4 regions of the Solibacillus daqui genome follow, and region 3 is predicted to be linked to each of the others. Evidence: a T-box and tRNA genes for the amino acid it is inferred to sense, from the RefSeq annotation. Region 3 holds a T-box; the other regions hold tRNA genes.

Region 1 (7,226 bases), 1.4 Mb from region 3:
GAGCGAAACGGGAAGAGCCCAAACCAAAGAGCTTGCTCTTTGGGGTTGTAGGACACTCTATACGGAGTTACAAAAGAATGATTTAGGCGAAGCGACTTGGAAAGGTCCGCAAGAGAAGGTAAAAGCCCTGTAGCCAAAAAGTCATTCTCTCCAGAGTGGATCCTGAGTACGGCGGAACACGTGAAATTCCGTCGGAATCCGGGAGGACCATCTCCCAAGGCTAAATACTACCTAGTGACCGATAGTGAACCAGTACCGTGAGGGAAAGGTGAAAAGCACCCCGGAAGGGGAGTGAAATAGAACCTGAAACCGTGTGCCTACAAGTAGTTAGAGCCCGTTAATGGGTGATAGCGTGCCTTTTGTAGAATGAACCGGCGAGTTACGATTACGTGCGAGGTTAAGTTGAGAAGACGGAGCCGCAGCGAAAGCGAGTCTGAATAGGGCGAATTAGTACGTGGTCGTAGACCCGAAACCAGGTGATCTACCCATGTCCAGGATGAAGGTGAGGTAACACTTACTGGAGGTCCGAACCCACGCACGTTGAAAAGTGCGGGGATGAGGTGTGGGTAGCGGAGAAATTCCAATCGAACTTGGAGATAGCTGGTTCTCTCCGAAATAGCTTTAGGGCTAGCCTCGTGATTGAGAATACCGGAGGTAGAGCACTGTTTGGACTAGGGGGCATCTCGCTTTACCGAATTCAGACAAACTCCGAATGCCGGATATTTATACACGGGAGTCAGACTGCGAGTGATAAGATCCGTAGTCAAAAGGGAAACAGCCCAGACCACCAGCTAAGGTCCCAAAGTAATCGTTAAGTGGAAAAGGATGTGGCGTTGCTTAGACAACCAGGATGTTGGCTTAGAAGCAGCCATCATTTAAAGAGTGCGTAATAGCTCACTGGTCGAGTGACGCTGCGCCGAAAATGTATCGGGGCTAAACGATTCACCGAAGCTGTGGATGCATACCATTGGTATGCGTGGTAGGAGAGCGTTCTAAGGGCGTTGAAGTCAGACCGGAAGGACTGGTGGAGCGCTTAGAAGTGAGAATGCCGGTATGAGTAGCGAAACATGGGTGAGAATCCCATGCACCGTATGACTAAGGTTTCCTGAGGAAGGCTCGTCCGCTCAGGGTTAGTCGGGACCTAAGCCGAGGCCGATAGGCGTAGGCGATGGATAACAGGTTGATATTCCTGTACTACCTCCCCACCGTTTGAGAAATGGGGGGACGCAGTAGGGTAGGGTAAGCAGAGCGTTGGTTGTCTCTGTTCAAGCAGTAAGGTGTGTGCGTAGGCAAATCCGCGTACTTTAACATTGAGCTGTGATGACGACTCCGTATGGAGGAAGTTCCTGATCTCACACTGCCAAGAAAAGCCTCTATCGAGGTGGGAGGTACCCGTACCGCAAACCGACACAGGTAGTCGAGGAGAGAATCCTAAGGTGTGCGAGAGAACTCTCGTTAAGGAACTCGGCAAAATGACCCCGTAACTTCGGGAGAAGGGGTGCTCTGGTAGGGTGTATAGCCCGAGAGAGCCGCAGTGAATAGGCCCAGGCGACTGTTTAGCAAAAACACAGGTCTCTGCAAAACCGTAAGGTGACGTATAGGGGCTGACGCCTGCCCGGTGCTGGAAGGTTAAGAGGAGTGGTTAGCGCAAGCGAAGCTGCGAATTGAAGCCCCAGTAAACGGCGGCCGTAACTATAACGGTCCTAAGGTAGCGAAATTCCTTGTCGGGTAAGTTCCGACCCGCACGAAAGGCGTAACGATCTGGGCACTGTCTCAACGAGAGACTCGGTGAAATTATAGTACCTGTGAAGATGCAGGTTACCCGCGACAGGACGGAAAGACCCCGTGGAGCTTTACTGTAGCTTGATATTGAATTTTGGTACAACTTGTACAGGATAGGTAGGAGCCAGAGATCTCGGAGCGCCAGCTTCGAAGGAGGCGTCGGTGGGATACTACCCTGGTTGTATTGAACTTCTAACCCATGCCCCTTAGCGGGGTAGGAGACAGTGTCAGGCGGACAGTTTGACTGGGGCGGTCGCCTCCTAAAAGGTAACGGAGGCGCCCAAAGGTTCCCTCAGAATGGTTGGAAATCATTCGTAGAGTGTAAAGGCATAAGGGAGCTTGACTGCGAGACCTACAAGTCGAGCAGGGTCGAAAGACGGGCTTAGTGATCCGGTGGTTCCGCATGGAAGGGCCATCGCTCAACGGATAAAAGCTACCCCGGGGATAACAGGCTTATCTCCCCCAAGAGTCCACATCGACGGGGAGGTTTGGCACCTCGATGTCGGCTCATCGCATCCTGGGGCTGTAGTCGGTCCCAAGGGTTGGGCTGTTCGCCCATTAAAGCGGTACGCGAGCTGGGTTCAGAACGTCGTGAGACAGTTCGGTCCCTATCCGTCGTGGGCGTAGGAAATTTGAGAGGAGCTGTCCTTAGTACGAGAGGACCGGGATGGACACACCGCTGGTGTACCAGTTGTCTTGCCAAAGGCATCGCTGGGTAGCTATGTGTGGACGGGATAAGTGCTGAAAGCATCTAAGCATGAAGCCCCCTCAAGATGAGATTTCCCATTACGCAAGTAAGTAAGACCCCTGAAAGACGATCAGGTAGATAGGTTCGAGGTGGAAGTGTGGCGACACATGTAGCTGACGAATACTAATCGGTCGAGGACTTAACCACATGTTTACGAAAATCAATGAACCGTTTATCCAGTTTTGAAAGAATAATTCTTTCAAATTAATCTAGTGATGATGGCAAAGAGGTCACACCTGTTCCCATACCGAACACAGAAGTTAAGCTCTTTAGCGCCGATGGTAGTTGGGGGTTTCCCCCTGTGAGAGTAGGACGTCGCTAGGTTATTACCCAGGAGGATTAGCTCAGCTGGGAGAGCACCTGCCTTACAAGCAGGGGGTCGGCGGTTCGAGCCCGTCATCCTCCACCATTTCTAAAATGCCGGTGTAGCTCAGTTGGTAGAGCAACTGACTTGTAATCAGTAGGTCGAGGGTTCGACTCCTTTCGCCGGCACCATTTTAGAGAGCCATTAGCTCAGTCGGTAGAGCATCTGACTTTTAATCAGAGGGTCGAAGGTTCGAGTCCTTCATGGCTCACCAGTTTTTATAATTTTACATACTGTCAGAATAAAAAATTCTAAGCATTTTGCGGAAGTAGTTCAGTGGTAGAACACCACCTTGCCAAGGTGGGGGTCGCGAGTTCGAACCTCGTCTTCCGCTCCAAAATGCCGGGGTGGCGGAACTGGCAGACGCACAGGACTTAAAATCCTGCGGTGAGTGATCACCGTGCCGGTTCGATTCCGGCCCTCGGCACCATTTTTTAAAACAAAGAAATTTTTAGCGCCCGTAGCTCAATTGGATAGAGCGTTTGACTACGGATCAAAAGGTTATGGGTTCGACTCCTGTCGGGCGCGCCATATATATTTTTAAAATGACAGATCGGAATGTAGCTCAGCTTGGTAGAGCACTTGGTTTGGGACCAAGGGGTCGTAGGTTCGAATCCTGTCATTCCGACCATTACAATGGGGCCTTAGCTCAGCTGGGAGAGCGCCTGCCTTGCACGCAGGAGGTCAGCGGTTCGATCCCGCTAGGCTCCACCATATATTTCATTTTCCCTTTGGAGGTATACCCAAGTCTGGCTGAAGGGATCGGTCTTGAAAACCGACAGGCGGGTAACACCGCGCGGGGGTTCGAATCCCTCTACCTCCTCCATTTTAATTTTATAAGTTTTAAACAATATGTTGGTCCCGTGGTGTAGCGGTTAACATGCCTGCCTGTCACGCAGGAGATCGCCGGTTCGATCCCGGTCGGGACCGCCATTTTTTTGTGGGTTTGTAGCTCAGTTGGTAGAGCATTAGATTGAAGCTCTAAGTGTCGGCGGTTCGATTCCGTCCAAACCCACCATATTATGGGCCTATAGCTCAGCTGGTTAGAGCGCACGCCTGATAAGCGTGAGGTCGATGGTTCGAGTCCATTTAGGCCCACCATAGTATGTTTCCGAAGTAGCTCAGTTGGTAGAGCATCCGGCTGTTAACCGGCAGGTCGCAGGTTCGAGTCCTGCCTTCGGAGCCATTGGCCCGTTGGTCAAGTGGTTAAGACACCGCCCTTTCACGGCGGTAACACGGGTTCGAATCCCGTACGGGTCATACACTTGAAAAAAAGCACATCGCTAAATGCGATGTGCTTTTTTATATTCATTTAGTTCGTTTCAAGCGTTAATGTACCATTGTAGTTTGTTCCTTTGTCGCGACCGGCTTCGCAATAATATTCAGTTGTCTTAATAACGTTAGTACCGATTTTTTCAAATTCAATGACACAACGCGTGCCTTCAGATGTTTTGTTTAGGCGCGCTTTTTTATCTGAAACAATTGTTGCTACGCCTTCAACTGTACCTGAGTTCCAACCATCGTATGTGTAATAAGTGACGTTGAAACTGGATTTTGAACTGTTGGTAATCGATAAAATACGTCCACGTGAATCGAGATCGTCATTTCCATATGTGTAAAAATACGTGTACTCACCGTTCCATGTTTTGTTTGGTTTGTTGTTTGCTTCTGTAGACCAATTGGAGCCTTTTCTTAGTGATTTGTCGAGTATGTTACGTGCTAAATTTGCGCGCTTATTGAGTGTGTAGTGCTCTGTATTTTCAAAGCTTTGTTCGGCTTTAGGTGAAATATAGAAAAAGCTTTTTGATTGTAGCTTGTAAAAGAAAACAACAAGCTGTGCGCGAGTTAAATGATTCGACGCACCGAAATAGCGTTGGAGATTAGTGTTTTCATACTTCGGATTTTGTCCAGAAGTAATGTAATAATCTAATAAAAATTGAATGGACGAATTGAGCGTCGTGTCACCGTTGAGCATATATGCAAGGGCTTGAGCAACAGTCCCACGAGTAACGGCTGAGCTACGGATTTGATTATCGAAGTAACCATTTAACGGAACTTGGTAAGCAGCAAGCGTATTATAAATGGCATCCGAGGCAATTTGTTTTTTTGAAAATTTCATGAGCTCCTCTTCAACAGGCTCTAAATCGAAATAACTGACGAATATTTGGGCAAACTGCTGCTCGGTGACGGCCTGATTTGGGCGGAATGTGCCGTCAGGATAGCCGTGAATTATATCAAATTCATATGCCCATTGAATGGCTTCAGAAGCGTAATGGCTCGTCGGTATATCTTTAAATAATTGTTTAGCCTCGGCGTTATTGGCTGGAAGTGCCAAGCTACCGAGGGAAATGATTGCACAAAAAATCGCAATGAAATAACATTTCACAAATGTTCCTCCTTCATGCTTGGTTTTATTTTACAGTAACATGTATCGTTTCTTCCTGCAAATAGAGATATATTAGCGCTTTGTACTAGACATTTTTTACGAAATGGCATCTATTTGCTTAGTTCGTTACCTATTTTTGTTCTAAATTATGGGATGTCTGCCGATATAAAAAGTAATGTGATTTTGTATATATTTAGAAGTGAGAAGGAGATGTGTCATACATGAACCATTCAAAAAAAATCTTAGCTGCGTTGGTTGCAGTGCCGGCCAGTGTCTTAGTGGCAGATGGGGCTTTAGCGGCTGAAGAGACGGTTAGTTTTGAGATAAATAATGCATTAACTAATGGAAATGCAATAACAGTAGAATCAGTAACAACTATTCCAGATTTAGAAAATACGATTTCAACAAATTTAACGGCATTAAAAACTTCTTTTATTTATGAATTAAATGGAAAGACGAAGGAGCAAGCCAAGGAAGAAGTAGATAAGGTTTTTCAACAATTAAAAAATAACATAGATAATGATACAGCGTTAAAGGCTTATGGGTACTTAAAAAAAGCAACGGTTCATATTACTCAAACAGGACAAGATGCAGCTGTTAAATCTACTATCTCATTTACTGCGGAATATTTTGCTGATCAGACAACGTTAAGTATATTAAATAACAGTCCTGCTTTGTTACAACAAACAGGTATTTCAGCCCAAACGAGTACGATAGGAAAAATTAAAGCTGCACACGATTTTTTAATCAAAAATAATAGTTATAATGCTACTAGTCATGGTTTGGCAGGTTTTAACTCAAAAGGGGCTTTATCATCGCATGCATATGCAATGTGGACTTACTTATTGTTAAATAAGGCGGGTATTAATGTGCAGTATGTATACGGACTTGCAGATGGAAAGTACCATTCTTGGAATATCGTAAAATTAGATGATGGCAAATGGTATCACTTGGATGTGGCAAAAGATGAAGTGGCTTCTAATGGTACGAATATTTCATATAAAAACTTCTTAACAAATAATAGTCAAACGGTTATTTTAGGGGCCCCTTCAGTAACTTCATTTGATTCTAAAGATATCTTTAAAACGATTACAAATTCAGTTCAAGTAAATGATGCAATCTATTATGTTGATGAGGAGAAGGCAGGGGAGTTATTCCATGTGGCTTTAACTAATTTAACTCCAACTTCTCTAAAGGCACATACAAATATCGGAAATTTAGTATTAGATTCAACAAATAAAGTCGTTTATTTTATTAATAATAGCTCGGGGAAGGCACTATATCAAATTGCGCCTAGCACACCAACTACGGCTACAAAAGTAGTGAATGAATCCTTAAGCAACATTCGCTATGACAGTACATTAAATAAATTAACTTTAACCAATCAAAATAAACAATCTTTTGAATATACGTTAACATCTGTAACAGATGCTGCAAAATTCGATCAGCTAGCACTAGACAAAATAAGAGAAGCTGTTAATGCGTTAACATCTCCAGTAACAGAGGCGCAAAAGGCAAAATTAGTTGAGCTGTATTATATGCTAACAGAACATCAAAAAACAAAACTTCAAACGTCGATGCCTGCCTACTATGCTGAAGTAAGTAATGCAATTAGCTCTTTAGATAGTGCAGTACAAACGGTTATAACAGCTATTGACGCGCTGGGAGATTCAAGTCAGTGGACTTCACTAGAAATTGAAAGTGTTTTAGCATTATACAATGCATTAGGAACGAAAAAATCGAGCGTTTCAAATAGCGCAATATTAGAAAATGCCAAAAATCAATTAAACATCTTTAAAGACTTAGATGCAAATTTAGGGACATTTATTGATACTTTCCCTACAGACAAAGAAAAAACAGCAACATACTATACAGAGCTAGCAAAGATTCAAGTAAAATTAGATAGTTTGGAAAGCGCATTAAAAGCAGAACTTTCTTTTATAACA
Region 2 (7,226 bases), 500 kb from region 3:
ACCGGGGAGGGTCATTGGAAACTGGGGAACTTGAGTGCAGAAGAGGAAAGTGGAATTCCAAGTGTAGCGGTGAAATGCGTAGAGATTTGGAGGAACACCAGTGGCGAAGGCGACTTTCTGGTCTGTAACTGACACTGAGGCGCGAAAGCGTGGGGAGCAAACAGGATTAGATACCCTGGTAGTCCACGCCGTAAACGATGAGTGCTAAGTGTTGGGGGTTTCCGCCCCTCAGTGCTGCAGCTAACGCATTAAGCACTCCGCCTGGGGAGTACGGTCGCAAGACTGAAACTCAAAGGAATTGACGGGGGCCCGCACAAGCGGTGGAGCATGTGGTTTAATTCGAAGCAACGCGAAGAACCTTACCAGGTCTTGACATCCCATTGACCACTGTAGAGATACAGTTTTCCCTTCGGGGACAACGGTGACAGGTGGTGCATGGTTGTCGTCAGCTCGTGTCGTGAGATGTTGGGTTAAGTCCCGCAACGAGCGCAACCCTTGTTCTTAGTTGCCATCATTTAGTTGGGCACTCTAAGGAGACTGCCGGTGATAAACCGGAGGAAGGTGGGGATGACGTCAAATCATCATGCCCCTTATGACCTGGGCTACACACGTGCTACAATGGACGGTACAAACGGTTGCCAACCCGTGAGGGGGAGCTAATCCGATAAAACCGTTCTCAGTTCGGATTGTAGGCTGCAACTCGCCTACATGAAGCCGGAATCGCTAGTAATCGCGGATCAGCATGCCGCGGTGAATACGTTCCCGGGCCTTGTACACACCGCCCGTCACACCACGAGAGTTTGTAACACCCGAAGTCGGTGAGGTAACCTTTATGGAGCCAGCCGCCGAAGGTGGGATAGATGATTGGGGTGAAGTCGTAACAAGGTAGCCGTATCGGAAGGTGCGGCTGGATCACCTCCTTTCTAAGGATTTTTCGGAATTCATTCCTAGGGAATGAAACATTAACGGTTGCTGTTCAGTTTTGAAGGTTCATTCTTAATTGAATGGAATACTTCAAAAAAATATTTGCTCCTGCCGCTAGCGCTATCGTCGCAAGACTGCATGAAGCAAATTCAGTGAAGCTTAGTCACGATGTGATGGAAGTTCGCTGTCTTGTTCTTTGAAAACTGGATAAAACGACATTGATAAGTAATAAACAAACATAGATCAAGTAATTGATCGTGCAATATCCTTAAAATCTTACTTTTTAAGTAAGTTTAACTTTTGGTTAAGTTAATAAGGGCGCACGGTGGATGCCTTGGCACTAGGAGTCGATGAAGGACGGCACTAACACCGATATGCCTCGGGGAGCTGTAAGTAAGCTTTGATCCGGGGATTTCCGAATGGGGGAACCCACTATCTTTAATCGGATAGTATCTACACGTGAATACATAACGTGATGAGGACAGACGCAGGGAACTGAAACATCTAAGTACCTGCAGGAACAGAAAGAAAATTCGATTCCCTGAGTAGCGGCGAGCGAAACGGGAAGAGCCCAAACCAAAGAGCTTGCTCTTTGGGGTTGTAGGACACTCTATACGGAGTTACAAAAGATTGGATTAGACGAAGCGACTTGGAAAGGTCCGCGAAACAAGGTAAAAGCCCTGTAGTCAAAAGTTCAGTCCCTCCAGAGTGGATCCTGAGTACGGCGGAACACGTGAAATTCCGTCGGAATCCGGGAGGACCATCTCCCAAGGCTAAATACTACCTAGTGACCGATAGTGAACCAGTACCGTGAGGGAAAGGTGAAAAGCACCCCGGAAGGGGAGTGAAATAGATCCTGAAACCGTGTGCCTACAAGTAGTTAGAGCCCGTTAATGGGTGATAGCGTGCCTTTTGTAGAATGAACCGGCGAGTTACGATTACGTGCGAGGTTAAGTTGATAAGACGGAGCCGCAGCGAAAGCGAGTCTGAATAGGGCGAATTAGTACGTGGTCGTAGACCCGAAACCAGGTGATCTACCCATGTCCAGGATGAAGGTGAGGTAACACTTACTGGAGGTCCGAACCCACGCACGTTGAAAAGTGCGGGGATGAGGTGTGGGTAGCGGAGAAATTCCAATCGAACTTGGAGATAGCTGGTTCTCTCCGAAATAGCTTTAGGGCTAGCCTCGTGATTGAGAATACCGGAGGTAGAGCACTGTTTGGACTAGGGGGCATCTCGCTTTACCGAATTCAGACAAACTCCGAATGCCGGATATTTATACACGGGAGTCAGACTGCGAGTGATAAGATCCGTAGTCAAAAGGGAAACAGCCCAGACCACCAGCTAAGGTCCCAAAGTAATCGTTAAGTGGAAAAGGATGTGGCGTTGCTTAGACAACCAGGATGTTGGCTTAGAAGCAGCCATCATTTAAAGAGTGCGTAATAGCTCACTGGTCGAGTGACGCTGCGCCGAAAATGTATCGGGGCTAAACGATTCACCGAAGCTGTGGATGCATACCGTTGGTATGCGTGGTAGGAGAGCGTTCTAAGGGCGTTGAAGTCAGACCGGAAGGACTGGTGGAGCGCTTAGAAGTGAGAATGCCGGTATGAGTAGCGAAACATGGGTGAGAATCCCATGCACCGTATGACTAAGGTTTCCTGAGGAAGGCTCGTCCGCTCAGGGTTAGTCGGGACCTAAGCCGAGGCCGATAGGCGTAGGCGATGGATAACAGGTTGATATTCCTGTACTACCTCCCCACCGTTTGAGAAATGGGGGGACGCAGTAGGGTAGGGTAAGCAGAGCGTTGGTTGTCTCTGTTCAAGCAGTAAGGTGTGTGCGTAGGCAAATCCGCGTACTTTAACATTGAGCTGTGATGACGACTCCGTATGGAGGAAGTTCCTGATCTCACACTGCCAAGAAAAGCCTCTATCGAGGTGGGAGGTACCCGTACCGCAAACCGACACAGGTAGTCGAGGAGAGAATCCTAAGGTGTGCGAGAGAACTCTCGTTAAGGAACTCGGCAAAATGACCCCGTAACTTCGGGAGAAGGGGTGCTCTGGTAGGGTGTATAGCCCGAGAGAGCCGCAGTGAATAGGCCCAGGCGACTGTTTAGCAAAAACACAGGTCTCTGCAAAACCGTAAGGTGACGTATAGGGGCTGACGCCTGCCCGGTGCTGGAAGGTTAAGAGGAGTGGTTAGCGCAAGCGAAGCTGCGAATTGAAGCCCCAGTAAACGGCGGCCGTAACTATAACGGTCCTAAGGTAGCGAAATTCCTTGTCGGGTAAGTTCCGACCCGCACGAAAGGCGTAACGATCTGGGCACTGTCTCAACGAGAGACTCGGTGAAATTATAGTACCTGTGAAGATGCAGGTTACCCGCGACAGGACGGAAAGACCCCGTGGAGCTTTACTGTAGCTTGATATTGAATTTTGGTACAACTTGTACAGGATAGGTAGGAGCCAGAGATCTCGGAGCGCCAGCTTCGAAGGAGGCGTCGGTGGGATACTACCCTGGTTGTATTGAACTTCTAACCCATGCCCCTTAGCGGGGTAGGAGACAGTGTCAGGCGGACAGTTTGACTGGGGCGGTCGCCTCCTAAAAGGTAACGGAGGCGCCCAAAGGTTCCCTCAGAATGGTTGGAAATCATTCGTAGAGTGTAAAGGCATAAGGGAGCTTGACTGCGAGACCTACAAGTCGAGCAGGGTCGAAAGACGGGCTTAGTGATCCGGTGGTTCCGCATGGAAGGGCCATCGCTCAACGGATAAAAGCTACCCCGGGGATAACAGGCTTATCTCCCCCAAGAGTCCACATCGACGGGGAGGTTTGGCACCTCGATGTCGGCTCATCGCATCCTGGGGCTGTAGTCGGTCCCAAGGGTTGGGCTGTTCGCCCATTAAAGCGGTACGCGAGCTGGGTTCAGAACGTCGTGAGACAGTTCGGTCCCTATCCGTCGTGGGCGTAGGAAATTTGAGAGGAGCTGTCCTTAGTACGAGAGGACCGGGATGGACACACCGCTGGTGTACCAGTTGTCTTGCCAAAGGCATCGCTGGGTAGCTATGTGTGGACGGGATAAGTGCTGAAAGCATCTAAGCATGAAGCCCCCCTCAAGATGAGATTTCCCATTACGCAAGTAAGTAAGACCCCTGAAAGACGATCAGGTAGATAGGTTCGAGGTGGAAGTGTGGCGACACATGTAGCTGACGAATACTAATCGGTCGAGGACTTAACCACATGTTTACGAAAATCAATGAAACGTTTATCCAGTTTTGAAAGAATAAAAAAATATAATAATACTTGACGAAATAAGTTAATTAAAGTATAATAATAAATGTCTTTCAAAATTAGTCTAGTGATGATGGCAAAGAGGTCACACCTGTTCCCATACCGAACACAGAAGTTAAGCTCTTTAGCGCCGATGGTAGTTGGGGGTTTCCCCCTGTGAGAGTAGGACGTCGCTAGGCTAACATATAATTATTCCGAAGTAGCTCAGTTGGTAGAGCATCCGGCTGTTAACCGGCAGGTCGCAGGTTCGAGTCCTGCCTTCGGAGCCATCTAAATCTTGGAGAGTTGTCCGAGTGGCCGAAGGAGCACGATTGGAAATCGTGTATGCGGGTAACACTGCATCAAGGGTTCAAATCCCTTACTCTCCGCCAGGCAAACTTTTAAATGGCCCGTTGGTCAAGTGGTTAAGACACCGCCCTTTCACGGCGGTAACACGGGTTCGAATCCCGTACGGGTCACCATTAATTATATTTCATTATATCCAGCATGGAGGATTAGCTCAGCTGGGAGAGCACCTGCCTTACAAGCAGGGGGTCGGCGGTTCGAGCCCGTCATCCTCCACCATTAAAAATAATACAGTATTATCGCGGGGTGGAGCAGTGGTAGCTCGTCGGGCTCATAACCCGAAGGTCACAGGTTCAAGTCCTGTCCCCGCAACCAAAAGGTCCCGTGGTGTAGCGGTTAACATGCCTGCCTGTCACGCAGGAGATCGCCGGTTCGATCCCGGTCGGGACCGCCATTTTTAACAAATAATACATATATGGGTTTGTAGCTCAGTTGGTAGAGCATTAGATTGAAGCTCTAAGTGTCGGCGGTTCGATTCCGTCCAAACCCACCATATTTTTGCCGGTGTAGCTCAGTTGGTAGAGCAACTGACTTGTAATCAGTAGGTCGAGGGTTCGACTCCTTTCGCCGGCACCATTACCTGGAGGGGTAGCGAAGTGGCTAAACGCGGCGGACTGTAAATCCGCTCCTTAGGGTTCGGCGGTTCGAATCCGTCCCCCTCCACCATCTCTTTTTAGGGGCATAGTTTAAAGGTAGAACTACGGTCTCCAAAACCGTCAGTGTGGGTTCGATTCCTACTGCCCCTGCCAATTTACAAAAACAAAATACGATAGTGGCGGTTGTGGCGAAGTGGTTAACGCACCTGATTGTGGTTCAGGCATTCGTGGGTTCGATTCCCATCAGTCGCCCCATTTATTTTTTGTTTTATTATATTCTATTTTTTATTATGGCGGTTGTGGCGAAGTGGTTAACGCACCTGATTGTGGTTCAGGCATTCGTGGGTTCGATTCCCATCAGTCGCCCCATTATTATTAAATTGAAATTTCCTTTATTGGGGTATAGCCAAGCGGTAAGGCAACGGATTTTGATTCCGTCATGCCCTGGTTCGAATCCAGGTTCCCCAGCCATTCGTTTGCGGAAGTAGTTCAGTGGTAGAACACCACCTTGCCAAGGTGGGGGTCGCGAGTTCGAACCTCGTCTTCCGCTCCATAAATATGGCGGCATAGCCAAGTGGTAAGGCACAGGTCTGCAACACCTTTATCACCGGTTCAAATCCGGTTGCCGCCTCCATATTTTTAATGAAATCGGTTAATCCGGTTTTTTTTATATCCATTTTCTTGCCGATATGGCGGAATTGGCAGACGCGCCGGACTCAAAATCCGGTTCCGTGAGGAGTGTCGGTTCGACCCCGACTATCGGTATACTATTAATAAGGTTAACTGTCATAAACCTTATTAAAACAAGGCTTTCAACGATTAGTTGAGGGTCTTTTTTTATGAAAAAAATAATAAAGTTAAAATAGATAATGTGTTTATAAATAAATGTGGTTAATAAACAAAATAATAGGGTTATTAAAAGGAAATTTGTCGATTTATTATATAGCATATAATAAAATTTTTAGATAAAATTAACATGATGATGTTAAGAAATAAGATGGAGATATTAAAAATTACGCTCTAAAGGGAGAAGGTATAGATGATGACTACAGTATCGAATATAAATTGGATTGAAGCTGCAGATTATGATGAATTGAGTAAAATTGCAGCCAAAATTTTTAAAGAAGAGTTACAGAAACACCCTGAAATGGTGCTAGGTTTGGCAACGGGTGGGACGCCAGAAGGATTTTATAAAGAACTTGTTGAGGCATATAAAGCAGGCGAAATTTCATTTGAAAAGGCACAATCATTTAATTTAGATGAATATGTAGGCATTAATGCAGCAAATGAAGCAAGCTATCACTATTATATGGATCAGCAGCTCTTTAACCATGTGGATATGAAGACTGATAATATTCATTTACCAGAAGGTGATACAAATGACTTACAAACTGCTGCAACGCAATATGATGCGAAGATTGAGGCAGTGGGTGGAATTGATATTCAGCTTTTAGGTATTGGTGTTAACGGCCATATAGGATTTAATGAACCAGGTACTTCGTTTGATTTAGGAACAAATGTAGTAGAACTTACAGAGTCAACGCGTGAAGCAAATAAAATATACTTTAATTCGATTGAAGAAGTACCAACTCATGCAATTACAATGGGGATTCAAACGATTTTAAATGCGAAAAAAGTGGTACTCTTAATATCAGGTACATCAAAGCAAGAAGCAATAAATCGTTTACGTAGCGGTGTAATTACAGAGGATTTCCCAGCAAGTGCATTGCATAACCATTCAAATGTAACGGTAATTTATACTGACGTAAAATAGTAAAAGGGGTGCAGTATCCGATGCTGCACCTCTTTTTTTGAAAGTAAATAGTTTATAGAGGTAAAGACATCAACTTACGCTCATATTATGCGTGTCGTTTTTATATTAGAAATAAAAACGCCTGTGATGACCGCAATACCACCAGTTATTTGTGAAAGTAGTAGGTGTTCATCTAAAAATAGTATTGCAAAAATCGATGAAAATACGGGAATAAAATTTAAATAAATGCCGAGTAGCCTGGTAATGCGCTTTACATAAAACGCTATGATACAATAACGACAGTAGCAAAAGGAGGTCAAACAAAT
Region 3 (7,226 bases):
AAAAAATATGACAGTTTCTATTGCAATTAATGGTTTCGGCCGTATTGGTCGTATGGTGTTCCGCCAAGCAATGATGCGCGGTGACGTAAATATCGTAGCGGTAAATGCGAGCTACCCATCTGAAACGTTAGCACATTTAATTAAGTATGACACAAATCACGGCGTATTCCCAGGTACTGTCGAAGCTATCGAAGGTGCTTTAATCGTAAACGACAAACGCGTTGAATTAGTAAGCGAACGCGATCCATTAAAATTACCATGGGCTGAAATGGGCGTAGATATCGTAATCGAAGCAACTGGTAAATTTAATGACCGTGCGAAAGCAGCAATGCATTTAGAAGCTGGTGCGAAAAAAGTTATTTTAACTGCTCCAGGTAAAAATGAAGATATTACAGTAGTATTAGGTGTAAATGACGACAAATTAGATTTATCTAAACATGACGTGATTTCAAATGCATCTTGTACAACGAACTGTTTAGCTCCAGTAGTGAAAGTATTAAACGATGAGTTTGGTATCGTAAACGGTTTAATGACGACAGTTCACGCTTACACAAATGATCAAAACAACATTGACAACCCGCATAAAGACTTACGTCGTGCGCGTAACTGTGCTTCGTCAATTATCCCAACTTCAACTGGTGCAGCAAAAGCTTTACGCTTAGTATTACCAGAATTAGATGGCAAAATTCACGGCATGGCATTACGTGTACCAACACCAAACGTTTCGTTAGTAGACTTAGTTGTTGATTTAGAACGTGATGTAACAGTAGAAGAAGTAAATGCTACATTTAAAGCGGCTGCTGATGGCAAAATGAATGGTATTTTAAATTTCAACTTAGAGCCATTAGTATCTTCAGATTACAACACAACAACATTCTCATCTACAGTAGATGGTTTATCAACAATCGTTTTAGGTGACCGTAAAGTAAAAGTAATCGCTTGGTACGACAACGAGTGGGGTTACTCAGCTCGCGTAGTAGACTTAGCAACGAAAATTGCAAACGAATTAGCAGTAGTAAACTCTTAATTTGAAAATTCCTAAGCTTTTTGTAGAACGACTTGTTTCTACAAAAAGCTTTTTTTGATTGTTTATATGCTATGAACACTATATAATTTTAAAGCATTCATTTTGAATACAATATAGACGCGTAGGAATCACTATTTCCATTGCGCGCTTTTTGATATAATAAAGATATTAATTAAACGACTTAGGAGAAAAAACTATGAGATGTCCAGCTTGTCAATACAATGGCACACGTGTTGTTGATTCAAGACCTGTTGATGATAATAAAGAAATTCGTAGACGTCGTGAATGCGAATCATGCAGTTTTCGTTTTACGACATTCGAAAAAATAGAAGAAACACCATTAATTGTTGTGAAAAAGGAAGGCTCACGCGAAGAATTTAGCCGTGAAAAAGTATTGCGTGGTTTAATTCGCGCATGCGAAAAGCGTCCTGTTTCATTAGAGCAGCTAGAAGAACTCGTACTTGCAATTGAAAAAGAGCTTCGTCATTTAGGTAATGCTGAAGTCCGCTCTGAAGATGTGGGGGAAATGGTAATGGACCGACTATCAAAAGTCGATGAAGTTGCCTACGTGCGCTTTGCATCCGTTTACCGTCAATTCAAAGACATTACGGTATTTATCGATGAACTAAAAGAAATTATGACCCGTCAATCGAATTCGAAATAATAAAGGGAGGGACGAAAATGGTTCACTTCAAAGAATTACAGCCTACGGATCATTTTGAAATTACGCTCCCTCACGCACTTTCAACAAATGAACGTCAATTATTAACATTATTTTATCAGCCGTTAATTGGCCCCCCACCTATTAGTTTGTATTTAACGTTGTGGGCAGAAGCAGAAAGCCATAGTGTGCAGGTGATGAACCATTATTATTTAATGCAAGTGTTATCACTACCACTAAAGCAAGTATTTGAAGCGCGTGTAGCGCTAGAAGCAATCGGCCTCCTTCGTACATGGCGTAAAGACGTCGCGGATGGTCGCCATTTTCTCTATGAATTAGTGCGCCCACTTGATGCGGCAAGTTTTTTTAAAGATCCGCTTTTATCGATGTTTTTATTTAGTAAGATCGGAGAAGGGGCTTATCGTAAACTGCGTCAACGCTTTTTAACAATGCCAAATAAGGCTCAATTTGAAGAGGTGACGCGCACATTTACTGATGTGTATCGCCCAATCAATCAAAGCTTACCTATGGACGATTTAGAGATAAATCAAGCGACAACTGGGGATTATCCTTTTTACTATGAGCAATTTGATTTTAAATTATTACAGGCTGGCCTATCGGAGCAATTAATTCCAAGTGCAGCATTAACGCTTGAGGCACGAGATACAATTGCTAAACTTGCATTTTTATACAATTTATCACCGCTTCATATGCAAAAAGTGGTCATCACCGCATTAGATGAGCACAATAAGTTAACGACAGAACGTTTAAAACGAGCAGCAGCAGATTTTTATAAACTGACAGTGTCAACAGATGCGCCAGTGTTAACGAAAGCTTTTGAAAAACAAATAGAAGTAGCTGTTGATGAAAATTTATCAAAAGAGCAAGAACTACTGCAATATTTAGAAACAACGGCACCGGTTCAAGTTTTACGTGATATCAACAACGGCAAAGAACCGATCCCCTCTTCGATACAGCTTGCTGAAGATTTAGTCGTGAAATATGGAATGTCCGTTGGTGTAGTAAACGTTTTATTAGAATACGTTATGCTATCAACAGACATGAAGTTACCTAAGGCTTACGTTGAAAAAATTGCGGACCACTGGAATCGAAAACAGTTAAAAACGGCGAAAGAAGCGATGGAATTGGCACGACAAGAGCGTGATAAGTATTCGCAGTGGAAACAAGAAAGTGCGCAACCAAAACAAACGCAAACGAAAAAGCCAACCTATAATAATCGAAAAAGTGGCCGTGACGAGCAAGTACCAGATTGGTTTTATAAGCGTAATGAGGAACCACTTCAAGATAAGCAACCAGACGGAGCAATCGATTTTGAAAAAGAGCGCTTAAAAATATTACAAAAGCTTGATAGGGCAGGTGAATAGCAATCGAACCAATTAATAATCAATTAAACGAAATTAAAAAGCGTATGCCCTCATTTGAAGAACGTTTTGAAGCAATTCGTCGTGAAACGATCGAACACCCAAAAGTTCAAGAATTTTTACGCGAACATGAGCAGCAAGTAACGAAGGAAATGGTTGAAATTAGCTTACCGAAGCTATTAGAGTATACCGGGCAATCCCTAACATGCTGCGGCTGTGGTAATACGAATCAATGTACTAATTTACTAAAAGGTTATATTCCGAAGTTGTTCATTACGCGCAATGTTATTGATATTACGTATGTCTCATGCGAGCAAAAGCAACGTGAAGATGAGCGCCGTGACGTAGCGAATATGATTTCGAGTATGCATATGCCAAAAGATGTGTTAAAGGCGACATTAAAAGATTTAGCGATCGACAATCATTCGCGTTTAACGATTGCTGATCAAGCAGCAGAGTTTGTCGCAACATATAAACGTACAGGAGAGCTACCGAAAAAAGGCTTTTACTTATATGGTAAATTTGGTGTTGGTAAATCCTTTGTTCTCGGTGCAATTGCCAATGAGCTTGCAACATTAAAAGTGAAAACTGTTGTTGTATTCGTACCAGAATTTTTACGTGAAATGAAAAATGCCATTGGCGATAATTCATTAAATGAGAAAATCGATTATGTTAAAAAAGCACCCGTACTTATGTTAGATGATATTGGCGCAGAAACGATGTCAGCATGGACACGTGATGAAATCCTAGGAACGATTATGCATTACCGAATGAGTGAAGAGCTACCAACATTCATTACATCTAATTTTGATTATAGCGGGTTAGAGCATCATTTGGCACAATCGCAGCGCGGTGATATTGAGGTCGTAAAAGCAGCACGTTTAATGGAGCGCATTAAAGCAGTCACAATTCCAGTGCAAATGGATGGTACAAACCGAAGAATTTAAATTGTTAAATATTTTCTTCTTCGTAGTTGCATTTCATTAAAAACGAGCGTATACTTTTAACGTAATTAAACAATAAATGCATTGATAAGGACAATAAGTTTAACGAACTAGCTTTTAGAGAGGGAAGTCATTGGCTGCAAACTTCCTAGCAAAGTGTTTTACTTTACTACCTTGGAGCAGTGATGGGGCAAATCCGTCAACGTTTCTCAGTACGTTAACTGACCGAGAGCTTCTTATTCGTAATATACGAAGAAGGAAGAAGGGTGGCACCACGAGCATATACAGCATCGTCCCTTTACGAGGGATGGTGCTTTTTATTTTGCCAAAAATAAGGAGGACAACATTATGTCAGAAATGATTAAATTAACTTTCCCAGATGGCGCAGTAAAGGAATTTGCAAAAGGCACATCTACTTTAGACGTTGCAGGTTCAATTAGCCCTGGTCTAAAAAAATCTACATTAGCAGGTAAAATTAATGGCGCGTTAGTCGATGCAAAAACAGGGATCGAACAAGATGGTGCGATTGAAATTATTACGAACAAATCACCAGAGGCATTAGAAATTTTACGTCACTCGACAGCTCACTTGACTGCACAAGCAGTGAAACGTTTATTCCCGGATGTAAAATTAGGTATTGGACCAGTTATCGATTCAGGTTTCTATTATGACATCGATTCACCAACACCAATTACAGCAGAAGACCTACCAGCAATCGAAAAAGAAATGAAAAAAATTATTTCGGAAAACATCGAAATTGATCGCAAAAATGTTTCTCGTGATGACGCGCAAAAAATCTACGAAGAAGTAGGAGACGAGTACAAATTAGAATTACTTGAAGCAATTCCAGCGGATGAGCAAGTATCAATTTACTACCAAGGTGACTTCTTTGACCTTTGCCGTGGGGTACACGTACCATCTACAGGGAAATTAAAAGAGTTCAAATTATTATCACTTGCTGGTGCTTACTGGCGAGGTAACTCAGACAACAAAATGTTACAACGTATTTACGGTACTGCGTTCTTCACGAAGGAAGAGTTAAAACATCATTTACAAATGCTTGAAGAAGCAAAAGAGCGTGACCACCGTAAAATCGGTAAAGAATTAGACCTTTTCATGACGTCTCAAACTGTAGGTCAAGGTTTACCATTATGGTTACCAAACGGTGCAACAATCCGTCGTACAATTGAGCGTTACATCGTAGACAAAGAATTATCTTTAGGCTACAAGCATGTTTACACTCCAGTACTTGGTTCGAAAAGATTATACGAAACATCAGGTCACTGGGAGCACTATCAAGATGGCATGTTCCCTCCAATGGAGATGGACAACGAAACTTTAGTTTTACGTCCGATGAACTGCCCTCACCACATGATGGTATTCAAAAACGGTTTACACTCGTACCGTCACTTACCAATTCGTATTGCAGAACTTGGTACAATGCACCGTTATGAAATGTCAGGTGCGGTATCAGGCTTACAGCGTGTACGCGGGATGACATTAAACGATGCGCATATTTTCGTACGTCCAGACCAAATTAAAGCGGAATTCAAAAAAGTAGTGGAGTTAATCTTAGAAGTTTACAAAGACTTCGATTTAAAAGACTTCTCATTCCGTCTTTCTTACCGCGACCCGAACAATAAAGAGAAATATTTCGATGACGACCAAATGTGGGAAACTGCACAGGCGATGTTAAAAGAAGCGATGGACGAATTAGGCTATGACTATTTCATCGCAGAAGACGAAGCAGCATTCTACGGTCCAAAATTAGACGTTCAAGTAAAAACTGCAATTGGTAAAGAAGAAACACTATCGACTGCACAGCTTGACTTCTTATTACCACAGCGTTTCGATCTTTCATACATCGGGGAAGATGGTCAACCACAACGCCCAGTCGTTATTCACCGTGGTGTTGTATCGACAATGGAACGTTTCGTAGCATTCTTAATCGAAGAATACAAAGGTGCATTCCCAACATGGCTAGCACCAGTTCAAGCAACAATCATTCCGGTTTCTAATGCTGTACACTATGACTATGCTCGCGAAGTACAAGAAAAATTACAAGCTGCTGGTGTACGTGTCGAAATGGATGACCGTGAAGAAAAATTAGGCTACAAAATCCGTGAATCTCAAATGAAGAAGATCCCTTACATGTTAGTATTAGGGGATAAAGAAGTGGAAGAAGGGGCAGTTAACATTCGTCGTTACGGCTCAAAAGATTCTGAAACAGTATCATTTGAAGAATTCTTAGCAAACATTAAAGCTGAAATTACAAAATAATTTATCTCACCCCCTTTTCTCAATGCTGACATTGAAAAAAAGGGGGGTGTTTTTGTAATTTGGAAGTATAATCCTTCCGAAATAAAGAAATCTTACCAAGTTGTTTCATACAACATGGTAAGATTTTTCGTTAATATCAATAGTTAAAATTTAAATTCTCCAACAGCTTGTTGTAAATCTTCTGCGCGTACACTTAAATCGTTTGCAACACTATTAATTTCTTGCATGGCTGAAATTTGTTCATTAATCGAATCTCTCGCTTTTGCAGTATCATCTGTGACGATTTGTGATTGGGCAGCCAACTCCTGCACTGAAGCGGTAACTTCTTCTGCTGCGGCTGAAATTTGTTCTGTTACTGCAGATACATCTTCAATTTGCGAGCGCATATAATCTACTGCCGCCAATATTTTATTGAAGGATGTACCTGTATTGTCAATGATGTCAACGCCTTGTTCAACGGAAGTTAAGCTTTCTTGAATGGCTTGCTCTACATTTTTTGTATCTAGTTGAATTTCGTTTGTTAATGCGACAATTTCATTTGCGGACTTGTTGGAAGCCTCTGCTAATTTGCGGACTTCATCAGCAACAACTGCAAAGCCTTTACCATGCTCACCTGCACGTGCGGCTTCAATGGCTGCATTCAGTGCTAATAAATCCGTTTGATCTGTAATGCTTGTAATGACGCGTGATATATTTTCAATTTCGACTGTTTGTTGCGCTAATTTATGGATTAAATCTGTTGTTAATTTCGTTGATTGATAAATCGTTTGCATTTGGTGTTTTGCTGTTTTAACATTTGATTCACCTTCATCTGCCATGTCAGAAGTTTCGTTAGCTGATGTATTTAATAGCTGCGCGGATTCTGCAATACGTTGGATAGCTGAAGAAGTTTCTTCCATTGCCGTTGCACATTCTTTTGCGGCAAATGCACT
Region 4 (7,226 bases), 150 kb from region 3:
ATGCTCTACCGACTGAGCTAATGGCTCTCTAAAATGGTGCCGGCGAAAGGAGTCGAACCCTCGACCTACTGATTACAAGTCAGTTGCTCTACCAACTGAGCTACACCGGCATTTTAGAAATGGTGGAGGATGACGGGCTCGAACCGCCGACCCCCTGCTTGTAAGGCAGGTGCTCTCCCAGCTGAGCTAATCCTCCTGGGTAATATTGTTACATTTCGTAAGTGACCTTTCTCTTAAGGACAAGATTTATAATATCAGTATTCATAAGAAAATGCAATGATTTTTTGAAAACTTTTTTAAAAAATATATTTTTTTCAAAAATCCCCATCAAATGACCTTGTTAACCAATGAAAACGATTTCTTAGTATATCGAAATTCTAATATGATTATCCATTTTTTTCAACAGTTGTTTTTCATTTTTATAAAAAAATTTATGCTCTTCGTTATTTAATTATATGTAAAAATTCGAAAAATACTGTTGGCTCAACTAGTAGATATAGATTCTTACCATAAGAATCTATATTTTTACATTAACCCAAATTCAAACACAACGAAATGTTATTTGCCCGTTTCGTTGTACTCTTTCCACAATCCCTAAAATTTCAGCATAATTAACATAGCCAATTACTTCCGAAAAAATAAGCGTAGGCATCGTATGCATTAAATTACCATAAAGAGCATTCGCCAGTTTTAAGACTGACTCATTGCCTTGTTCAATCTGTTTTGCAATTCGCTGCACTTTGTAATCAATCTTCGCGATATTTAATTGGGCTACCTCAGAAAAATTAGTAAATATCTTTTCATGACCAGCAAATACCGTTGAAATTAATAATTTCTGACATTGCTCAATTGATTGACGATGCTGTAATACTGTTGGAAGCAATAATTTCCTTGAATCAAAGTCAATTAATGCATTTGTCGACCCCTTTTCGATAATTAAATCTCCCGTAAACAACCAGCCTGATTCTTCATCATATAAAGTTATTGAGTCCAATGAATGCCCTGGCGTTTCCAAAACTTTTAATTCTCCAACATAATCATTTGCTTGAATTGGCTCAATCACAGACTTTATACGCAATCCACCAGCATCATTTAGTGTTTGCTTCATTTTCTCTATACGGGACGCCATAACATGTGTACAACCATAGTGTTCATATAGCTCTTCAAAAAATTGAATTTTAGTCTGCTGATAAGTTGTTGTCAATGCTAGCCTCTCTAATGCAAGTGGATGTGCGAATACCGGAATTTGCTTTTTTCCAATAATTTTATTGACCATACCAATATGATCAATATGGTGGTGAGTCAAAATGATTTGATCAATATCCATTATGTTTAAATCATATGCAGCAAGCTGTTCATCAAAAAACACTTCATATTCGGCTGAATCAATTCCTGCATCAATTAATGTTAGCTTATTTTGGTGTTCAAATAGGTAACAGTTAATATTATTCATTTGTCCGTATTTAACTGGATAAATAATTGGATATACTTTTTTAGTATTATATTCAAAAACTGCACTCACCTTTATGCCTCCTCTATTTCATCAAATTAAATCTATTATAATTTCTCGAATACTATTTGATTATTGAACAAAAATATATCATTTCAAAATATCTTTGAAGGGATACTTTTATGGCCGCGTTTACATCAATAATTCAGCCATTTGTATCAACTCAACTCTTACATAAATTCTGACCAAATTTTACACCTGTTGCTTATATTAAATATAACGGGCTGGAAGCCATATTATTTAACTACCCAAACTACAATGAAAATTACTATATTACAGTAGCTAAAACGGATCAATTTAACGCCAGGCATGCTGTTCTTATCCATGAACTATCTCATAGCTATTGGCTTACTTTCGGTGTAGCACGTTTTCCTTACGAATTATTGGACTTAAATTACTCTATATGTGAGAAAATCATTTTACTGCGTAATGAAGAACAAAAAGCACTATAAAAAGCACTCCAATATGGCTAACTCGCTACTACATATGATTTCATTGGTTTTAGAAAAGCCAGAATTTCTTTATTTCCTCAAGAAAAAAGTTATGAAGCAGCCTGAAAAACAATAGCAGATCCTACATACTATATCGAAAATAAGGCATTCAAGGACATTACAGCAAGTCAAAGGTGAATGGTATATTAAAAAAAGCTTATATGCTTAAACTGACGCTCTGGAAAGCTATATACATAATTCAAAAAATAATGTTATAAAGTAACCTGACTTTGAGCAATTTAACCAATCAATTGGTTAACAAATTATTTTTGCCGGTACTTTAACAGACGTAGCCCTTAATCCAATGAATATTATAAATCAATTCATCATTACTTTAACAAAATAATAAATGGTACCACGTCTTAAATAATTACACAGCTTATAAGAAAGACTTTTAAGTAAATAACTCGACTAGAGCATTTCAATATGGAGAAACTAATAATCAATTAATATTGATTACAAAAAAACGCTAAGCAAGGAAAATATGCTTAGCGTTTTCTTGTTTTACTTATGTATGACCCGTACGGGATTCGAACCCGTGTTACCGCCGTGAAAGGGCGGTGTCTTAACCACTTGACCAACGGGCCGTGGCGGAGAATGAGGGATTTGAACCCTCGCGCCGGTTACCCGACCTACACCCTTAGCAGGGGCGCCTCTTCAGCCTCTTGAGTAATTCCCCTTAAATAAATATGGCTCCGAAGGCAGGACTCGAACCTGCGACCTGCCGGTTAACAGCCGGATGCTCTACCAACTGAGCTACTTCGGAACGTTTTATATGGTGGGCCTAAATGGACTCGAACCATCGACCTCACGCTTATCAGGCGTGCGCTCTAACCAGCTGAGCTATAGGCCCTCTTAAAAACTGGAGCGGGTGATCGGAATCGAACCGACAACATCAGCTTGGAAGGCTGAGGTTTTACCACTAAACTACACCCGCATATGGTGGGTTTGGACGGAATCGAACCGCCGACACTTAGAGCTTCAATCTAATGCTCTACCAACTGAGCTACAAACCCATAAAAAATGGCGGTCCCGACCGGGATCGAACCGGCGATCTCCTGCGTGACAGGCAGGCATGTTAACCGCTACACCACGGGACCATTTGGTTGCGGGGACAGGACTTGAACCTGTGACCTTCGGGTTATGAGCCCGACGAGCTACCACTGCTCCACCCCGCGATAATAAAAAACTCAATTATTCAATTAAAATGGAGGAGGTAGAGGGATTCGAACCCCCGCGCGGTGTTACCCGCCTGTCGGTTTTCAAGACCGATCCCTTCAGCCAGACTTGGGTATACCTCCGAGTTAAATATGTGATTACTGGTGGACCTTACAGGACTCGAACCTGTGACCGGACGGTTATGAGCCGTCTGCTCTAACCAACTGAGCTAAAGGTCCTTAAGATGGCTACCGAGGGAGTCGAACCCACGACCTTTCGGGTATGAACCGAATGCTCTAGCCAGCTGAGCTAGGTAGCCAGGATCTTTATTTTGGTTGTCTTTTATGGTGGAGCCTAGCGGGATCGAACCGCTGACCTCCTGCGTGCAAGGCAGGCGCTCTCCCAGCTGAGCTAAGGCCCCATTATAATGGTCGGAATGACAGGATTCGAACCTACGACCCCTTGGTCCCAAACCAAGTGCTCTACCAAGCTGAGCTACATTCCGTAATCTGGCGCGCCCGACAGGAGTCGAACCCATAACCTTTTGATCCGTAGTCAAACGCTCTATCCAATTGAGCTACGGGCGCGCTATACATATTAAAATAAAATGGTGCCGAGGGCCGGAATCGAACCGGCACGGTGATCACTCACCGCAGGATTTTAAGTCCTGTGCGTCTGCCAGTTCCGCCACCCCGGCATTTTTTGGAGCGGAAGACGAGGTTCGAACTCGCGACCCCCACCTTGGCAAGGTGGTGTTCTACCACTGAACTACTTCCGCAAAATGCTTAAGATATTTTTTATCTGACAGTTATGAAATTAAATGGTGCGGGTGAAGGAGTCGAACCCCCACGCCTTGCGGCGCTAGATCCTAAGTCTAGTGCGTCTGCCAATTCCGCCACACCCGCTAAAGCAAATTACTGGTGAGCCATGAAGGACTCGAACCTTCGACCCTCTGATTAAAAGTCAGATGCTCTACCGACTGAGCTAATGGCTCTCTAAAATGGTGCCGGCGAAAGGAGTCGAACCCTCGACCTACTGATTACAAGTCAGTTGCTCTACCAACTGAGCTACACCGGCATTTTAGAAATGGTGGAGGATGACGGGCTCGAACCGCCGACCCCCTGCTTGTAAGGCAGGTGCTCTCCCAGCTGAGCTAATCCTCCTGGGTAATAACCTAGCGACGTCCTACTCTCACAGGGGGAAACCCCCAACTACCATCGGCGCTAAAGAGCTTAACTTCTGTGTTCGGTATGGGAACAGGTGTGACCTCTTTGCCATCATCACTAGATTAATTTGAAAGAATTATTCTTTCAAAACTGGATAAACGGTTCATTGATTTTCGTAAACATGTGGTTAAGTCCTCGACCGATTAGTATTCGTCAGCTACATGTGTCGCCACACTTCCACCTCGAACCTATCTACCTGATCGTCTTTCAGGGGTCTTACTTACTTGAGTAATGGGAAATCTCATCTTGAGGGGGCTTCATGCTTAGATGCTTTCAGCACTTATCCCGTCCACACATAGCTACCCAGCGATGCCTTTGGCAAGACAACTGGTACACCAGCGGTGTGTCCATCCCGGTCCTCTCGTACTAAGGACAGCTCCTCTCAAATTTCCTACGCCCACGACGGATAGGGACCGAACTGTCTCACGACGTTCTGAACCCAGCTCGCGTACCGCTTTAATGGGCGAACAGCCCAACCCTTGGGACCGACTACAGCCCCAGGATGCGATGAGCCGACATCGAGGTGCCAAACCTCCCCGTCGATGTGGACTCTTGGGGGAGATAAGCCTGTTATCCCCGGGGTAGCTTTTATCCGTTGAGCGATGGCCCTTCCATGCGGAACCACCGGATCACTAAGCCCGTCTTTCGACCCTGCTCGACTTGTAGGTCTCGCAGTCAAGCTCCCTTATGCCTTTACACTCTACGAATGATTTCCAACCATTCTGAGGGAACCTTTGGGCGCCTCCGTTACCTTTTAGGAGGCGACCGCCCCAGTCAAACTGTCCGCCTGACACTGTCTCCTACCCCGCTAAGGGGCATGGGTTAGAAGTTCAATACAACCAGGGTAGTATCCCACCGACGCCTCCTTCGAAGCTGGCGCTCCGAGATCTCTGGCTCCTACCTATCCTGTACAAGTTGTACCAAAATTCAATATCAAGCTACAGTAAAGCTCCACGGGGTCTTTCCGTCCTGTCGCGGGTAACCTGCATCTTCACAGGTACTATAATTTCACCGAGTCTCTCGTTGAGACAGTGCCCAGATCGTTACGCCTTTCGTGCGGGTCGGAACTTACCCGACAAGGAATTTCGCTACCTTAGGACCGTTATAGTTACGGCCGCCGTTTACTGGGGCTTCAATTCGCAGCTTCGCTTGCGCTAACCACTCCTCTTAACCTTCCAGCACCGGGCAGGCGTCAGCCCCTATACGTCACCTTACGGTTTTGCAGAGACCTGTGTTTTTGCTAAACAGTCGCCTGGGCCTATTCACTGCGGCTCTCTCGGGCTATACACCCTACCAGAGCACCCCTTCTCCCGAAGTTACGGGGTCATTTTGCCGAGTTCCTTAACGAGAGTTCTCTCGCACACCTTAGGATTCTCTCCTCGACTACCTGTGTCGGTTTGCGGTACGGGTACCTCCCACCTCGATAGAGGCTTTTCTTGGCAGTGTGAGATCAGGAACTTCCTCCATACGGAGTCGTCATCACAGCTCAATGTTAAAGTACGCGGATTTGCCTACGCACACACCTTACTGCTTGAACAGAGACAACCAACGCTCTGCTTACCCTACCCTACTGCGTCCCCCCATTTCTCAAACGGTGGGGAGGTAGTACAGGAATATCAACCTGTTATCCATCGCCTACGCCTATCGGCCTCGGCTTAGGTCCCGACTAACCCTGAGCGGACGAGCCTTCCTCAGGAAACCTTAGTCATACGGTGCATGGGATTCTCACCCATGTTTCGCTACTCATACCGGCATTCTCACTTCTAAGCGCTCCACCAGTCCTTCCGGTCTGACTTCAACGCCCTTAGAACGCTCTCCTACCACGCATACCAATGGTATGCATCCACAGCTTCGGTGAATCGTTTAGCCCCGATACATTTTCGGCGCAGCGTCACTCGACCAGTGAGCTATTACGCACTCTTTAAATGATGGCTGCTTCTAAGCCAACATCCTGGTTGTCTAAGCAACGCCACATCCTTTTCCACTTAACGATTACTTTGGGACCTTAGCTGGTGGTCTGGGCTGTTTCCCTTTTGACTACGGATCTTATCACTCGCAGTCTGACTCCCGTGTATAAATATCCGGCATTCGGAGTTTGTCTGAATTCGGTAAAGCGAGATGCCCCCTAGTCCAAACAGTGCTCTACCTCCGGTATTCTCAATCACGAGGCTAGCCCTAAAGCTATTTCGGAGAGAACCAGCTATCTCCAAGTTCGATTGGAATTTCTCCGCTACCCACACCTCATCCCCGCACTTTTCAACGTGCGTGGGTTCGGACCTCCAGTAAGTGTTACCTCACCTTCATCCTGGACATGGGTAGATCACCTGGTTTCGGGTCTACGACCACGTACTAATTCGCCCTATTCAGACTCGCTTTCGCTGCGGCTCCGTCTTCTCAACTTAACCTCGCACGTAATCGTAACTCGCCGGTTCATTCTACAAAAGGCACGCTATCACCCATTAACGGGCTCTAACTACTTGTAGGCACACGGTTTCAGGTTCTATTTCACTCCCCTTCCGGGGTGCTTTTCACCTTTCCCTCACGGTACTGGTTCACTATCGGTCACTAGGTAGTATTTAGCCTTGGGAGATGGTCCTCCCGGATTCCGACGGAATTTCACGTGTTCCGCCGTACTCAGGATCCACTCTGGAGAGAATGATTTTTTGGCTACAGGGCTTTTACCTTCTCTTGCGGACCTTTCCAAGTCGCTTCGCCTAAATCATTCTTTTGTAACTCCGTATAGAGTGTCCTACAACCCCAAAGAGCAAGCTCTTTGGTTTGGGCTCTTCCCGTTTCGCTCGCCGCTACTCAGGGAATCGAATTTTCTTTCTGTTCCTGCAG

The links. A T-box is a leader RNA that pairs with one kind of tRNA and senses whether it is charged. The one in region 3 lies ahead of thrS (threonine--tRNA ligase), so its partner is inferred to be a tRNA-Thr.
Region 1: it encodes a tRNA-Thr, which carries the amino acid that the T-box ahead of thrS (threonine--tRNA ligase) is inferred to sense. The anticodon was not compared.
Region 2: it encodes a tRNA-Thr, which carries the amino acid that the T-box ahead of thrS (threonine--tRNA ligase) is inferred to sense. The anticodon was not compared.
Region 4: it encodes a tRNA-Thr, which carries the amino acid that the T-box ahead of thrS (threonine--tRNA ligase) is inferred to sense. The anticodon was not compared.

The regions. Positions count from the first base shown of each region.
Region 1 covers NZ_CP114887.1:219,828-227,053, forward strand. The annotation lists rRNA gene O7776_RS01070 (23S ribosomal RNA) at 1-2,677, shown strand, start outside; rRNA gene rrf (5S ribosomal RNA) at 2,739-2,854, shown strand; tRNA gene O7776_RS01080 (tRNA-Val) at 2,864-2,939, shown strand; tRNA gene O7776_RS01085 (tRNA-Thr) at 2,950-3,025, shown strand; tRNA gene O7776_RS01090 (tRNA-Lys) at 3,033-3,108, shown strand; tRNA gene O7776_RS01095 (tRNA-Gly) at 3,157-3,231, shown strand; tRNA gene O7776_RS01100 (tRNA-Leu) at 3,236-3,324, shown strand; tRNA gene O7776_RS01105 (tRNA-Arg) at 3,349-3,425, shown strand; tRNA gene O7776_RS01110 (tRNA-Pro) at 3,449-3,525, shown strand; tRNA gene O7776_RS01115 (tRNA-Ala) at 3,533-3,608, shown strand; tRNA gene O7776_RS01120 (tRNA-Ser) at 3,628-3,720, shown strand; tRNA gene O7776_RS01125 (tRNA-Asp) at 3,752-3,827, shown strand; tRNA gene O7776_RS01130 (tRNA-Phe) at 3,837-3,912, shown strand; tRNA gene O7776_RS01135 (tRNA-Ile) at 3,919-3,995, shown strand; tRNA gene O7776_RS01140 (tRNA-Asn) at 4,005-4,080, shown strand; tRNA gene O7776_RS01145 (tRNA-Glu) at 4,083-4,154, shown strand; gene O7776_RS01150 (S-layer homology domain-containing protein) at 4,207-5,280, opposite strand; gene O7776_RS01155 (S-layer homology domain-containing protein) at 5,502-7,226, shown strand, end outside.
Region 2 covers NZ_CP114887.1:3,421,145-3,428,370, reverse strand. The annotation lists rRNA gene O7776_RS16875 (16S ribosomal RNA) at 1-923, shown strand, start outside; rRNA gene O7776_RS16870 (23S ribosomal RNA) at 1,227-4,155, shown strand; rRNA gene rrf (5S ribosomal RNA) at 4,270-4,385, shown strand; tRNA gene O7776_RS16860 (tRNA-Asn) at 4,400-4,475, shown strand; tRNA gene O7776_RS16855 (tRNA-Ser) at 4,486-4,577, shown strand; tRNA gene O7776_RS16850 (tRNA-Glu) at 4,593-4,667, shown strand; tRNA gene O7776_RS16845 (tRNA-Val) at 4,695-4,770, shown strand; tRNA gene O7776_RS16840 (tRNA-Met) at 4,792-4,866, shown strand; tRNA gene O7776_RS16835 (tRNA-Asp) at 4,870-4,945, shown strand; tRNA gene O7776_RS16830 (tRNA-Phe) at 4,969-5,044, shown strand; tRNA gene O7776_RS16825 (tRNA-Thr) at 5,052-5,127, shown strand; tRNA gene O7776_RS16820 (tRNA-Tyr) at 5,134-5,217, shown strand; tRNA gene O7776_RS16815 (tRNA-Trp) at 5,227-5,300, shown strand; tRNA gene O7776_RS16810 (tRNA-His) at 5,327-5,402, shown strand; tRNA gene O7776_RS16805 (tRNA-His) at 5,441-5,516, shown strand; tRNA gene O7776_RS16800 (tRNA-Gln) at 5,544-5,618, shown strand; tRNA gene O7776_RS16795 (tRNA-Gly) at 5,626-5,700, shown strand; tRNA gene O7776_RS16790 (tRNA-Cys) at 5,708-5,781, shown strand; tRNA gene O7776_RS16785 (tRNA-Leu) at 5,831-5,912, shown strand; gene nagB (glucosamine-6-phosphate deaminase) at 6,208-6,921, shown strand; gene O7776_RS16775 (S66 peptidase family protein) at 7,225-7,226, shown strand, end outside.
Region 3 covers NZ_CP114887.1:2,920,265-2,927,490, reverse strand. The annotation lists gene O7776_RS14310 (glyceraldehyde-3-phosphate dehydrogenase) at 8-1,027, shown strand; gene nrdR (transcriptional regulator NrdR) at 1,224-1,691, shown strand; gene O7776_RS14300 (replication initiation and membrane attachment family protein) at 1,709-3,073, shown strand; gene dnaI (primosomal protein DnaI) at 3,076-4,017, shown strand; T-box leader at 4,090-4,315, shown strand; gene thrS (threonine--tRNA ligase) at 4,363-6,294, shown strand; gene O7776_RS14285 (methyl-accepting chemotaxis protein) at 6,438-7,226, opposite strand, start outside.
Region 4 covers NZ_CP114887.1:3,069,865-3,077,090, forward strand. The annotation lists tRNA gene O7776_RS15070 (tRNA-Lys) at 1-27, opposite strand, end outside; tRNA gene O7776_RS15075 (tRNA-Thr) at 35-110, opposite strand; tRNA gene O7776_RS15080 (tRNA-Val) at 121-196, opposite strand; gene O7776_RS15085 (MBL fold metallo-hydrolase) at 542-1,522, opposite strand; tRNA gene O7776_RS15090 (tRNA-Glu) at 2,517-2,588, opposite strand; tRNA gene O7776_RS15095 (tRNA-Ser) at 2,590-2,680, opposite strand; tRNA gene O7776_RS15100 (tRNA-Asn) at 2,692-2,767, opposite strand; tRNA gene O7776_RS15105 (tRNA-Ile) at 2,778-2,854, opposite strand; tRNA gene O7776_RS15110 (tRNA-Gly) at 2,865-2,938, opposite strand; tRNA gene O7776_RS15115 (tRNA-Phe) at 2,942-3,017, opposite strand; tRNA gene O7776_RS15120 (tRNA-Asp) at 3,026-3,101, opposite strand; tRNA gene O7776_RS15125 (tRNA-Met) at 3,105-3,179, opposite strand; tRNA gene O7776_RS15130 (tRNA-Ser) at 3,210-3,302, opposite strand; tRNA gene O7776_RS15135 (tRNA-Ile) at 3,322-3,398, opposite strand; tRNA gene O7776_RS15140 (tRNA-Met) at 3,405-3,478, opposite strand; tRNA gene O7776_RS15145 (tRNA-Ala) at 3,505-3,580, opposite strand; tRNA gene O7776_RS15150 (tRNA-Pro) at 3,588-3,664, opposite strand; tRNA gene O7776_RS15155 (tRNA-Arg) at 3,670-3,746, opposite strand; tRNA gene O7776_RS15160 (tRNA-Leu) at 3,768-3,856, opposite strand; tRNA gene O7776_RS15165 (tRNA-Gly) at 3,863-3,937, opposite strand; tRNA gene O7776_RS15170 (tRNA-Leu) at 3,981-4,064, opposite strand; tRNA gene O7776_RS15175 (tRNA-Lys) at 4,078-4,153, opposite strand; tRNA gene O7776_RS15180 (tRNA-Thr) at 4,161-4,236, opposite strand; tRNA gene O7776_RS15185 (tRNA-Val) at 4,247-4,322, opposite strand; rRNA gene rrf (5S ribosomal RNA) at 4,332-4,447, opposite strand; rRNA gene O7776_RS15195 (23S ribosomal RNA) at 4,509-7,226, opposite strand, start outside.